Regions from separate parts of the Oceanobacter antarcticus genome, predicted to be linked through region 4. Evidence: predicted binding sites of a transcription regulator. Region 4 holds the regulator's gene; each other region holds the start of a gene.

Region 1 (3,160 bases), on a different contig from region 4:
TGCAACTGCGCACCAAACAGATCGATCCGCTGACCACCAGTAATCTTGGTGTACAAGTCGTAGTCGCGACCGATCTCGCCCAGCACAATCAGTTTTTCAGGGGTAATTTCACCACCAGCAACACGCGGTACAATGGAATAAGTACCGTCTTTCTGCATGTTACCCAAGAATATATCGTTGGTATCCTGCAGACCGATGTGCTCATCTTTCAGAATATATTCGTTATTGAAAGACGCCAGAATCGACGCCAGAGCAGGTTTGCAGATTTCACAACCATGGCCCTTGCCGTGACCGTCAATCACCTGTTTAAACGTGGTGTATTCCTGTACCCGGACGATGTCGGCCAGCTCGGCACGGGTATAAGCGAAGTGCTCACAAATATCGGTATTAACCTCAACACCCAACGCTTCCAGTTCCGCATCCATGACCTGTTTAACCAGGGCAGCACAACCGCCGCAACCGGTTGACGCCAGGGTTGTGGACTTGATGTCCCCCATGGTGCAGCAACCACCCTGCACCGCTGCACTGATATCGCCCTTGGTGACATCAAAACAGGAACAAATTTGGGCGGTTTCCGGCAACGATGACACACCCAGCCCAACTGGCTCCTGACCATCCATCGACGGCAAGATCAGCGCCGCCGGGTTGCCAGGAATATCCATATCGTTGAGCATCAGCTGCAACAAAGTACCGTAGGCTTCAGAATCTCCTACCAGCACCGCACCCAGCAGTTTTTTGCCGTCAGCAGAAACAATCAGACGCTTGTAAACTTCAGCAACATCATCATTGAATATATAACTGTGGGAGCCGGCGGTACGACCATGGGCATCACCGATAGAGGCTACTTCAACACCCAGTAATTTCAACTTGGTGCTCATATCCGCACCCTGAAAAGCCGTTTTCGCGGGCTCGTGGGTAATCAGACTGCTAACAATATGGCCAACAGTTACTTTGGCCATATTGTAGCCAGGCGCTACCAGACCGTAGATTTTATTATCCCACAGGGCACATTCACCGATGGCATAAATATCTTCATTTGAAGTCTGGCAGTAATCATTGATCACGATGCCGCCACGCTCACCAATTTCCAGACTGAATTGGCGCGCCAGCTCGTCTTGTGGACGAATACCGGCAGAAAACAGGATCATGTCGGTTTCCAGGAAGGAACCGTCGACAAAGTTCATGCGGTAACGGCATTCTTCACCGGCGACAATCTCTTTGGTGTTCTTTTCGGTATGCACCTGAACACCCAGGTTTTCAATCTTGCGACGCAGCAGCTTGCCGCCGCCTTCGTCCAGCTGCACCGCCATCAGCCGTGGCGCAAATTCCACCACATGAGTTTCCAGACCAGCAGCCTTCAAGGCATTGGCGGCTTCCAGACCCAGCAAACCACCGCCCACAACAACGCCTGTCTTACTGACTTTGGCAGCCGTAGAAATCGCTTCAAGGTCTTCAATGGTGCGGTAAACCAGACAGTGTTGCTGGTCTTTACCGGGAATGGGAGGGACAAAAGGATAAGAACCCGTTGCCAATACCAGCTTGTCATAGCCTTCTTTGCGGCCACTCGCAGTGGTAATGGTTTTTTCGTGGGTATTAATATCTACGACTTTGTCGTTCAGTGTGTAAATAACACCCTGAGACTGGTATTCAGATTCGGTTGTTAATGCAAGGTCTTCAGCGGTAGAGCCGGAGAAATACTTGCTCAGCTGCACCCGGTCATAAGCCAGACGAGGTTCTTCTGAGAAGGTAATAATATCAAATTCGGAGGAGTGTTCTGATGTGGCCAGCGTATTGATGAAATTGTGGCCTACCATGCCGTTGCCAACAACGACGACGCGTTTCTTGCTCATGAAGGAATCTCTCTATCTAGTCATACGGATGTTTATCTCCTGTGTGCGTCGTTGCTCTGACCCGTCTCTTGCTCCATTGCAAGAGAAGGCATCGGTGTATTTACAGCAATTACAATGCCAACTCGCATAATTAACGAATACGTGGAATCAAAACACGCTAGATACAGAGTAAAGCCACCTCACCGGGTGATAGCCCCAGGTCATACAATGCCGCCACATCCGTGCTGGTTCAGCCCATATACAGGAATCAATCAAGGATGACTGAATATTTATCGCCAACGACGGATGGTGGCGGCCAAAAAACGACCACCAGTTAAAATACTGAATAATTGCACCACAAAAAAACAAAACCTATTCAATTGGCACCAATATCGAGCATAAAAATAAAAGTGAGTAATGACACCCTCCGGCTTCGATGAATAATTAACCAAACTGGCGCTTCTCAATGGCAGTCACGCACAGGATCGTTGTACCTGCGGCACATCGCTGCCGACGCAGCGATCAATGTCCAGACATATAACCGCACCACACCGGTCTGCATGCCTGAGGGCAAGGGTGCTGCCGATGATTCCGTTACAAGACGCGAACTAACCACAGCAACTTCGCAGCGACCGATCAACAACCTGGAAGGTCATGCAAGTCTTCCCTTACTTGCATCCGGGCGCGATGTTCAGCGGCGACCCAGACAACCAGACAACCCAAAATCCCTATCGGTGCAGCTATTTGGCACTTTTCTTGTATGGTTTTAATCAGAATTTGTCGATGTCCAGGCTCGGCAATGTGTTTTACCGATACCAACGCGGGTATCGTCAGCTGTTTTAGTGTTGTGCAAAACAGAGCATTGGCGCTCACTGATTTATATCAGTGGGCGCTTTTTTTTTGCGTTTTGGAAAGCCCCTTATGAACCAGACAGAGACAAAGAACCGGACCACTCAAACGACTTGCCCCTATTGTGGTGTTGGTTGCGGCGTGACCGTCAATCAGGACAGCCAAGGGTTAGCACCGGTGTCTGGCGACCAGCAGCACCCTGCAAACTTCGGCCGTCTCTGTGTCAAGGGTTCCTCTCTCCACGAAACCGTCGATCACGTCGATCGCTTGCTCTACCCAACCGTGTTGGGCAAGCGCAGTTCGTGGGAGAGCAGTCTCAACCTGGTGGCCGACAAGATGCAGCAAGTCATTCAGGAATATGGGCCGGAAGCCGTCGCGATCTATGCTGCCGGACAGATTCTGACGGAAGATTATTACGTTGCCAACAAACTGATGAAGGGCTTTATCGGCAGCAGCAACCTGGATACCAATTCCCGCCTGTG
Region 2 (3,160 bases), on a different contig from region 4:
TACGCTCGACGGTTACTCCAGGCCAATTGCCAACTTTCTGTCGGGCACCGGTCAGTTGGTTGAACAGGGTGGTCTTGCCACAGTTAGGATTGCCGATCAGGCCGATTACAGCAGGTTTCACGTAATACTCTCCACCAGCAGGATGGTGGCTTCCTGTTTGCGCAGGCTCACCGAGGTTCCACGTAGCTGGATCTGAATAGGATCGCCAAGGGGGGCGACGCGGCGGATTTCAATTTCTGCACCAGGGACAACGCCCAGGGCCAGGAGCTTGCGGCGGAACTGTGCTTCCGTAGCGGCAAATCCGGTTACCCGTACATGCTCACCAATACGTGCCTGATCCAGTGTCATGGTCATAGAATTTTCAGTCCGAACGAAGCTTAAGGGAAAAAATGATAATGTTTATCATTTGGATGGGCAAGTGCTGTTTGCCTTGTTTGCGGATGTGCCGCAGATCACATCTACTGAGTTGTGAGGGAGTTTTAGCGGAACTTTCTGACTGCCGATAAAATCATTTGGTATTTTTCTTGGGATCCATTAATAAATAAATATTGTACTTATTCGGATTAAATAGAATCCCTTACCGGGTATTCTGTGTAGTGTTCTTCTAAAAGCAGGTCTATACTTGCGCTAACATTAACCCGAATACATAGAATGTACCGTGTGTTACGCCGGATTTTTAGTTTCCGGGTCATGCTGGTCGAGGTTTTTATGTGTTTACATACTGTCGCAGAGGTGAAAGTGAGCATTCTGGATAACGATATCGATAAGCGGATTCAGCAGCATCAACAAAAAATTGTTGAGCTCGAACAGATGAAAAAGGAACATGAGAAAAAGCTCAAGGGGCTGGAAGCGTTTGGCGTAGAGATCAAACGCCTGTGCGAACAGAATGATTTGTCTGAATCTGAACTATATGTATCCCGTTCCGAGCAAATTGAGAATTGGATTCTGGAAATGTCCCGGCAAGAATCGCCCTTACCTATCTACAATAGCTTGCGCAAGCATTTTGAGCGGGCAGGAGTACGTAGTGGCAAGCGTGAAAAGAAAATCGTGCAGCCAAAACCCAAGCTGGAAGTCGGTACTTATCGTAATCCGAACACGAACGAGAGCGTTGACAAAATCAAACGTAATCCTCGTCAGCTGGATCAGTGGATTGCCGAATTCGGTATGGATACTGTCAAAACCTGGAAGGAATCCTGATATAAGACGGTAGCGAGAACATATTCGCTACCGTCTTTTATTGCTCTGCGTAATATCCCAATGGCACTTCAACTACGGCTTGTAATTTGTGCGGCCCGGGCGGTTGGAGCCAGTCGATCATTGCCATAACTCCCTTTTTCTTCAGCGTTTCCTGTTGGTGTCGATTGTTGCTGGAGCCTGCCTGCAACGTGCGTGTTCCTGTTCCCGCCAGCGTCTCTGGTCACAATCCCGCCATTGTTATATCCCCTCCAATCGTTTTGTCTTGTCGTGTTTACTACACGGTTTTTTGTTGAAAAATCAAATTAAATCAATTGGTTACATGATGGCCCCTGGTTTGCACCTTGTCTTGTAGAGTTCTTCAGACACCGAATTTCGCAGAGAGGGCAGAGCATGAAAGCCAAAGACATCGCCGAGTTGATGGACGAGCCAGCCTGTGAGCACAACAAAAAGGAAAAGTCCGGTTGTGCCAAGCCGACGCCTGGTGCCACCGACGGTGGCTGTGCGTTTGATGGTGCCCAGATTGCCCTGCTGCCTATCGCTGATGTTGCCCATATCGTGCATGGCCCGATCGCGTGTGCGGGTAGCTCTTGGGATAACCGGGGTACCCGTTCCAGTGGCCCGACCTTGTATCGTATTGGCATGACCACCGACCTGACAGAACAGGATGTGGTGATGGGACGTGGTGAAAAACGCTTGTTTCATTCCATCAAACAAGCGGTAGAAGACTACAATCCGCCAGCGGTCTTTGTTTACAACACCTGTGTCCCGGCACTGGTGGGTGATGATGTTGATGCTATTTGCAAAGCCGCTGAAGAACGCTGGGGAGTGCCGGTCGTGCCGGTCGATGCCGCTGGTTTTTACGGCACTAAAAATCTTGGCAACCGCATCGCGGGTGAAGCCATGGTCAAGTACGTGGTCGGGCATCGTGACCCCGAGCCATTACCTGAGTCGGTACAACGTTCTGGCATCAAGGTGCATGACGTGAACCTGGTTGGCGAATACAACATTGCTGGCGAATTCTGGTACGTATTACCCCTGCTGGATGAACTGGGTATCCGGGTGCTTTGCACACTGTCAGGTGATGCCCGGTTCCACGAAGTGCAAACCATGCATCATGCTGAAGTGAATATGATGGTGTGTTCCAAGGCGATGCTGAACGTCGCGCGCAAGCTGCAGGATCGTTTTGGCACGCCCTGGTTTGAAGGCAGCTTTTACGGCATTACCGATACCTCGCAAGCGTTGCGGGATTTTGCCCGGTTTATTGGTGATGACGACCTGACCCAGCGCACCGAAGCCCTGATCGAACGGGAAGAAAAACGTATTCGTGAAGAGCTGGAACCATGGCGTAAGCGGTTGGCCGGTAAGCGAGTACTTCTTTATACCGGCGGAGTAAAGTCCTGGTCGGTGATTTCTGCGCTGCAGGATCTCGGTATGAAAGTGGTTGCCACCGGCACCAAAAAGTCGACTGAAGAAGACAAGGCCCGTATTCGTGAACTGATGGGTGATGACGTCAAAATGCTGGATGAAGGCAGCCCCAAAGCCCTGCTGCAAACCGTCAAGGATTATCAAGCCGATATCCTCATTGCCGGTGGTCGCAATATGTATACCGCCCTGAAAGCCCGTATTCCATTTCTGGATATTAACCAGGAGCGTGAATTTGGTTATGCCGGTTACGACGGCATGCTGGAGCTGGTACGGCAGTTGTCACTGACCATTGAAAGCCCGGTATGGGAAGCGGTGCGTCGTTCGGCACCTTGGGAAACCCCCGCCCGCCAGGGCAATCTGTTGTCAGCTCAGGGATAAGGGTCGGAATATGAATAACGTCGTCAATATGGAACCGGGCAAGACCGAAGTGATCAAGAAGCGCAAAAAAGCGCTGTCGGTCAGCCCGTTAAAAACCAGTCAGACCATAGGCGGAGCGCTGGCCGTATTGGGGGTCGCCCGAGCAGTGCCTTTGATGCAT
Region 3 (3,160 bases), on a different contig from region 4:
GCTCGTGCGCTCGTGATGCCTTAATTGAATTTGGCCTCCTGGCCGGGGAGACGAAAGACGTGTAGCGATGGTCACCAGCGAGGGGAAAGGAAGAAGCTACGGATGATTAGCCCTGCTGTTGACACAGCAATGACGGGCGTAACGTGTGATGCTCATTGGAAGGTGCGCGGGTGAAAGCACCTGCCAATGAGTGAGTTGGCCGTCGTTGTCGGGTGAACGACGGCGCTGACTCAGGCAGACAAGGCTTGTGCTTCGGCCATCAGGTCGCTGAAATCGGCTTCAACAATCACCAGATTCTTTTTGTCGCAAAAGCGACGTTCCTTGTCATTAGGCTCCGGCATCAGTACCCAACCAGCAGGTTCACCCGCGTTGTAGATCATATCGCTCAGTACCATACGCTCGGTATCCCGTTGCATCCGTATACCGGCGAACAGGTACTGTTTGCCCTGGCGATATTCTTTGAGGAAACCAGGAATGGCGAAGCCACCCATCAGTTCGGTGATGTAATCAACGTAGTCGGCGTCGGAGGCAATGTAACAAGGATCGGGAACCGGTGTACCCATTGGTTTGAACAGTACGGGTAACTGAGTGTCGACGCTGGCCTGGTCTATTTCGCTGTATTCATTGCCATCGGACTGGAAAATTCGGAAACGATAGTCTGTTCCGGCAATCCGCGAGATACCTACAATCAGCGTATGGGCGCGGCCCTGGTAAGCATTTTGTAGCTGGGTATCGCGATTGATATCAACGATGTAGGGCAATTCCATCGTGGCCAGCCACTGGTGGAAGGAAGACTGGCTCCATTGGCGTTCGCCGTACTGGGTGGTCAGAAAACGCTCAATAAACTTGCGGCCTTTCTTGTTTTCCAGATTCATTGCTGCACGGGGAAATTCGTACATCAATCGCGGGGCCATGGGTTTGCCGTCATTCATTGCCAATATCAGGCTGTCACTGTCGGCTGGAATCGCTTCGCCAGTGGTGGTTTCTACGACACCGTTTAATGTTCCTGCGCCCAGGTAAGGGATAATCTGCCCTGTGCGCAGACCGTTGGTCAGTGTTTGCAGAAGCTCCGAGCTTGCCATGTGGGATTCCTCTCTGTCGTCATTTTGGGTAAATCGTCTAAGCGTTACTGCGGCTGCTTCAATATTCACGCCAGAACGGCAGCTGCCGGTGACGGTTCTGCCCGTGCCCGCCCTTGCGTGCTTTCAGGCAGCCACAGGTGCCTTGCTGCAGGCTCTTGTCGCTATGTAGCAAATCAACCTTGACGCTATTTTTGGCGTAAAGACGACATTCGGATATTGCTACTTATATGGGCTTTTTATAGCCAGATATAAACGCTTCTATAAGACGTTAATAAAGCGTCAGCCAAAGATACAAAACCCGACAAATTGTTTGTTGGGTGTAGTACATCGCATGTGTTGTTGTCGTGATACATACCGGAAATCAACATTCTTTATTTATTAAAATCATTTAAAAACAATGAGTTATGTATTTTTAGCAGAATGGCACGAGGTCTGCAGTATTGGAACTGTGAACAGGCAGCACAGGCTTTCGGTAAACGCCGGAAGTTACTGGTTTTTATCAGTAGTGCCAATGAAGCACGGTTGCCTGCCGCCCCGAACCCTTAAGGGTAAAGGTCCTCGCCCGGAAATTTACAGGAGATACAGACTATGGCTATGCGTCAATGCGCCATTTATGGCAAAGGCGGTATCGGTAAGTCCACTACCACTCAGAACCTGGTGGCTGCTCTGGCAGAAGCTGGCAAAAAAGTAATGATTGTTGGCTGCGATCCAAAAGCAGACTCCACTCGTTTGATCCTTCACTCCAAAGCTCAGAACACCATCATGGAGATGGCTGCTGAAGCGGGCACTGTGGAAGATCTGGAACTGGAAGACGTACTGAAAAGTGGTTACGGAGACATCCGTTGCGTTGAGTCCGGTGGTCCAGAGCCCGGTGTTGGTTGTGCCGGTCGCGGTGTTATCACAGCGATCAACTTCCTCGAAGAAGAAGGTGCTTACGAAGACGATCTGGATTTCGTGTTCTACGACGTACTGGGTGATGTTGTGTGTGGTGGTTTCGCCATGCCGATTCGTGAGAACAAAGCTCAGGAAATCTACATCGTTGTATCCGGTGAGATGATGGCTATGTATGCCGCCAACAACATCTGTAAGGGTATCGTGAAATACGCTAACTCTGGCAGCGTGCGTCTGGCTGGCCTGATTTGTAACAGCCGTAACACCGATAAAGAAGATGAGCTGATTGAAGGTCTGGCTGCTGCTATCGGCACTCAGATGATTCACTTCATCCCACGTGACAACGTGGTACAGCGCGCTGAAATCCGTCGTATGACTGTGATTGAGTACGATCCAACTGCCAAGCAGGCAGATGAGTACCGTGCTCTGGCTAACAAGATTATCGAGAACAAAAACCTCGTTATTCCTGAGCCAGTCACCATGGATCAGCTGGAAGAATTGCTGATGCAATTCGGCATCATGGAAGAAGAAGACACCAGTGTTGTCGGCAAGACTGCTGCTGAGCTCGCAGCCGAAGCTTAAGCAGCTGGGCTGATCTGCCTCTCCGGAGTCAGTTGCCCATGCTCGGGATAGGACAGATTAGTCCTATCGGAACCCGTGTTGCGCAGGCATCCCCTCGCTTGCGCAACACGGTCTGTTACCCGTTATTAACTTGAAGGAGGCTCACCATGGCCATGTCACGCGATGAAGTGGAATCGTTGATTCAAGAAGTGCTTGAGGTTTATCCAGAGAAAGCCAAAAAAGACCGCGCCAAGCACCTGACTCCAAACGATCCGACCCTCGAACAGTCCAAGAAGTGTATTACTTCCAACAAAAAATCCCTGCCAGGTGTAATGACCATTCGTGGTTGTGCCTACGCTGGCTCCAAGGGTGTGGTATGGGGTCCTATCAAGGACATGATCCATATTTCCCATGGCCCTGTTGGTTGTGGTCAATACAGCCGTGCTGGACGTCGTAACTACTACATCGGCACCACAGGGGTGAACACCTTTGTGACCATGAACTTTACTTCGGATTTCCAGGAAAAAGACATCGTATTCGGTGGCGACAAGAAGCTGTCCAAGCTGATTGACGAAATCGAAACCCTGTTCCCACTGAACAAGGGTATTACTATTCAGTCCGAGTGC
Region 4 (3,160 bases):
CGAGTAATTCGGTTTCGCGCTCAATGGCTTCCGCCAGGGAGATATTGTCATTGGTGAGCGGGTGCTTGCGCCGGGTTGAACTGAAGCGTTGTAACAGGACTTCTTCGGTGGCATCAAGAAAAACGATATCGACCTGGCGATACTGCTCCGGCAAGCGGGTCAGTACCTGGGTCAGTTGCTCTATGGCATCGGGCAGGTTACGAACGTCAACGCTGACAGCAACGTTGGCGCGTTTTTCCGCACTGTAGGGCAAGCCTGCGAGTGCTGGCAGTAAATCGACCGGTAGATTATCGATGCAATAAAACCCGAGGTCTTCAAGCACCGCCAGTGCGCTGGATTTACCTGAGCCTGAACGGCCACTGATCACAACCAGACGCATGTGCTGTCTCCGTGTTTTGGGCAAGGTCAGTTGTCGGCCAGCGCCCGTTGATACAGTTCCTGGTCGCTGCTCGCACTGCGTAATAGGTGGCGATATTGGCTCTGGCTGAAATTTTCTGCCAGGGTTGCCAGTATTTTCAGGTGGTCGTCTGTTGCTTCTTCAGGCACCAGCAAGGCAAATACAAGATCGACCGGTTGATGGTCTATGGCATCAAAGTCGATGGCCTCACGCAGGTGGAGTAATACCCCAACGGCCTGTTCACATTGTCGTAATCGACAGTGGGGGATAGCGATACCTTCGCCAATGCCGGTACTGCCAAGGCGCTCACGCCCAAGCAGACGTTCAAAAACCTCATCCGATGAGCTGCCATCCACTTCTTCAGCAATCAGCTCTGCCAGAAACTCCAGCAGTTTTTTTTTGCTGGTCATGGCGACATCGGTACGAGTACGTTCAGGCGCAAGAATATCGGCAATCGCTATGCTCATGTGTCAGCCTTGTCCGTGCTGTCGGGCAACCAGTTTTTCTTTGTGTTTCAGCACTTGCCGATCCAGTTTGTCGGCCAGCAAGTCAATGGCAGCGTACATGTCGTCATGGGATGACGTCGCATGAAAATCGGCACCACTGACGTGGAGTGAGGCTTCTGCCAGCTGGCGTCCCTTTTCGAGGGTCAGGGTAACCTGACCGGAGGTAATGGGTTCGGCATGTCGCTCAAGGCGAACCAGTTTTTCCTTGACGTATTCTTCCATGGCTGCGGTAACTTCGACATGGTGTCCACTGATATTGATGCTCATAAACGGCTCCTTATGGCTCGCTTTAAACCGAACAAGGATCGACGGGGTCGATCAAATCAACTGTTTCCGCTCATTCGATGGCGGAATCATCATTGCCTCACGATATTTGGCCACCGTGCGGCGTGCAACCTGAATTCCCTTATCTCCGAGGACGACGGCGATCTTGTTGTCACTCAGTGGCTTGCGCGGGTTTTCTTCGCTAATCAGCTTCTTGATCATGGCGCGAATGGCGGTTGATGAACATTCGCCGCCAGCATCGGTATTGACATGGCTGGAGAAGAAATACTTCAGCTCAAAAATACCACGCGGCGTGTGCATGAATTTTTGTGTCGTTACCCGTGAAATGGTCGACTCGTGCATACCAACGGCATCGGCAATATCATGCAGTACCAGTGGTTTCATAGCTTCTTCGCCCTGCTCAAAAAAGTCGAGCTGATATTCGACAATTTTGGTGGCGACTTTCAGCAGGGTTTCGTTGCGGCTTTGCAGGCTTTTGATAAACCAGCGCGCTTCTTGCAGGTGATCTTTGAGGAAGGCGTTGTCAGCACTGCTGTCCGAGCGGCGCACCAGCGAGGCGTAGTCGGAGTTTACCCGCAGTTTTGGGGCAATATCCGGGTTCAGTTCAACGCGCCATTCATCGCGGATGTTGCGCACGATCACGTCGGGCACAACGTATTCTGACTGTTCGGAGCTGATTCCGGCCCCTGGCTTGGGATTCAGCTCCTTAACCAGACGCAAGACGGCTTTGAGGTCTTCTTCTTTCAGCCGGGTTTTGCGCATCAGCGTGGGGTAGTCTTTACTGCCCAGCAAGGCAATGTAGTCACCGATCACCAGTTTGGCTTCTGCCAGCCAGGGAGTGTCGGCTGGTAGCTGGTTTAACTGCAGGATCAGGCATTCGCGCAGGTCGCGGGCAAAAACACCAGCCGGATCAAACTGTTGCAGACGTTTGAGTACGGCTTGGACTTCGTCTTCCTCAACCCCAAATTCCGGATCCATGGAACCCAGTACGTCGTCTATGGTGGTGTGGAGGTAGCCGTCGTCGTCGACACCGTCAATCAGCATGGTGGCAATCTCGCGATCGACATCACTCATGGGAGTCAGATTCAGTTGCCATTCCAGATGCCCTTGCAGGTCGTCGGAGGTGGCATGACGGGAGTCGTAGTCAAAGTCGTCGTCGCCGACAGAGCCTGAGCCGGAGGAAACGCCAGCGGTAGTCTGGAAAGTATCGTCCCAATTGCTGTCGACCGGCAGGTCATCCGGCATCTTGTCGTCCGACCACTGTTCACCCAGTTCCTGGGCGTCTGTGTCGGTCGCTGTCGCCGTGACGGCGGCTTCTCGTTCCTGATCGCCGTTGTTTTGCTGAGCATCCGTGTAGTCGTCGTGCTCGGACTCTTCGAATTCCAGCATGGGATTGGAATCCAGGGCTTCCTGGATTTCCTGTTGCAGATCAAGGGTAGACAATTGCAGCAGTCGAATTGCCTGTTGCAGCTGGGGGGTCATGGTCAGCTGCTGACCCATTTTTAACTGAAGCGATGCTTTCATACAGCGTTATAGTTCATCGGTTGTCGGCATGGTCTGTGCATTATACGCCAGCCTGTGAGGCTGGGAATGCTTTTCATGGTGTCGAAATGAAACAGCGCCGGGCATCATAGCCCTGTAAGCCAGTAAGAATCAAAGACGGAAGTCCTGACCAAGGTAGATGGCCCGAACCTGTTCGTTGGCGAGTACTTCATCGGCGCTGCCTTCGGCAATAATGTGTCCACCGCCTACGATATAGGCTTTTTCACAAATTGCGAGGGTTTCGCGGACGTTGTGATCGGTAATCAGTACGCCAATGCCGCGCGCCTTGAGCTGGCGAATGATGGCCATAATGTCGGATACGGAAATCGGGTCGACACCGGCAAAGGGTTCATCGAGCAAAATAAATGAGGGTTCGGCGGCCAGTGCCCGGGCAATTTCTACCCGGCGGCGTTCACCGCCGGAGAGTGAC

Evidence for each region. Region 4 encodes sigma-54, which starts transcription at its own class of promoters, with help from an activator protein. Its sites were predicted from a motif close to TGGCACNNNNNTTGCTNT; they were not measured.
Region 1: nirB (nitrite reductase large subunit NirB) is a predicted target of sigma-54. The motif match lies at 1,953-1,970, and genes of this name have one in related genera.
Region 2: nifE (nitrogenase iron-molybdenum cofactor biosynthesis protein NifE) is a predicted target of sigma-54. The motif match lies at 1,521-1,538, and genes of this name have one in related genera.
Region 3: nifH (nitrogenase iron protein) is a predicted target of sigma-54. The motif match lies at 1,504-1,521, and genes of this name have one in related genera.

What each region holds. Positions count from the first base shown of each region.
Region 1 is NZ_JBBKTX010000015.1:46,948-50,107, forward strand. Features, by position in the region: gene nirB (nitrite reductase large subunit NirB) at 1-1,850, opposite strand, end outside; gene WG929_RS12910 (nitrate reductase) at 2,751-3,160, shown strand, end outside.
Region 2 is NZ_JBBKTX010000034.1:15,616-18,775, forward strand. Features, by position in the region: gene feoB (Fe(2+) transporter permease subunit FeoB) at 1-121, opposite strand, end outside; gene WG929_RS19465 (FeoA family protein) at 118-354, opposite strand; gene WG929_RS19470 (hypothetical protein) at 709-1,197, shown strand; gene nifE (nitrogenase iron-molybdenum cofactor biosynthesis protein NifE) at 1,588-3,000, shown strand; gene nifN (nitrogenase iron-molybdenum cofactor biosynthesis protein NifN) at 3,011-3,160, shown strand, end outside.
Region 3 is NZ_JBBKTX010000012.1:95,616-98,775, forward strand. Features, by position in the region: gene WG929_RS11155 (SIR2 family protein) at 231-1,082, opposite strand; gene nifH (nitrogenase iron protein) at 1,671-2,555, shown strand; gene nifD (nitrogenase molybdenum-iron protein alpha chain) at 2,702-3,160, shown strand, end outside.
Region 4 is NZ_JBBKTX010000007.1:19,731-22,890, reverse strand. Features, by position in the region: gene rapZ (RNase adapter RapZ) at 1-379, opposite strand, end outside; gene ptsN (PTS IIA-like nitrogen regulatory protein PtsN) at 406-864, opposite strand; gene hpf (ribosome hibernation-promoting factor, HPF/YfiA family) at 868-1,170, opposite strand; gene WG929_RS07015 (RNA polymerase factor sigma-54) at 1,222-2,712, opposite strand; gene lptB (LPS export ABC transporter ATP-binding protein) at 2,842-3,160, opposite strand, start outside.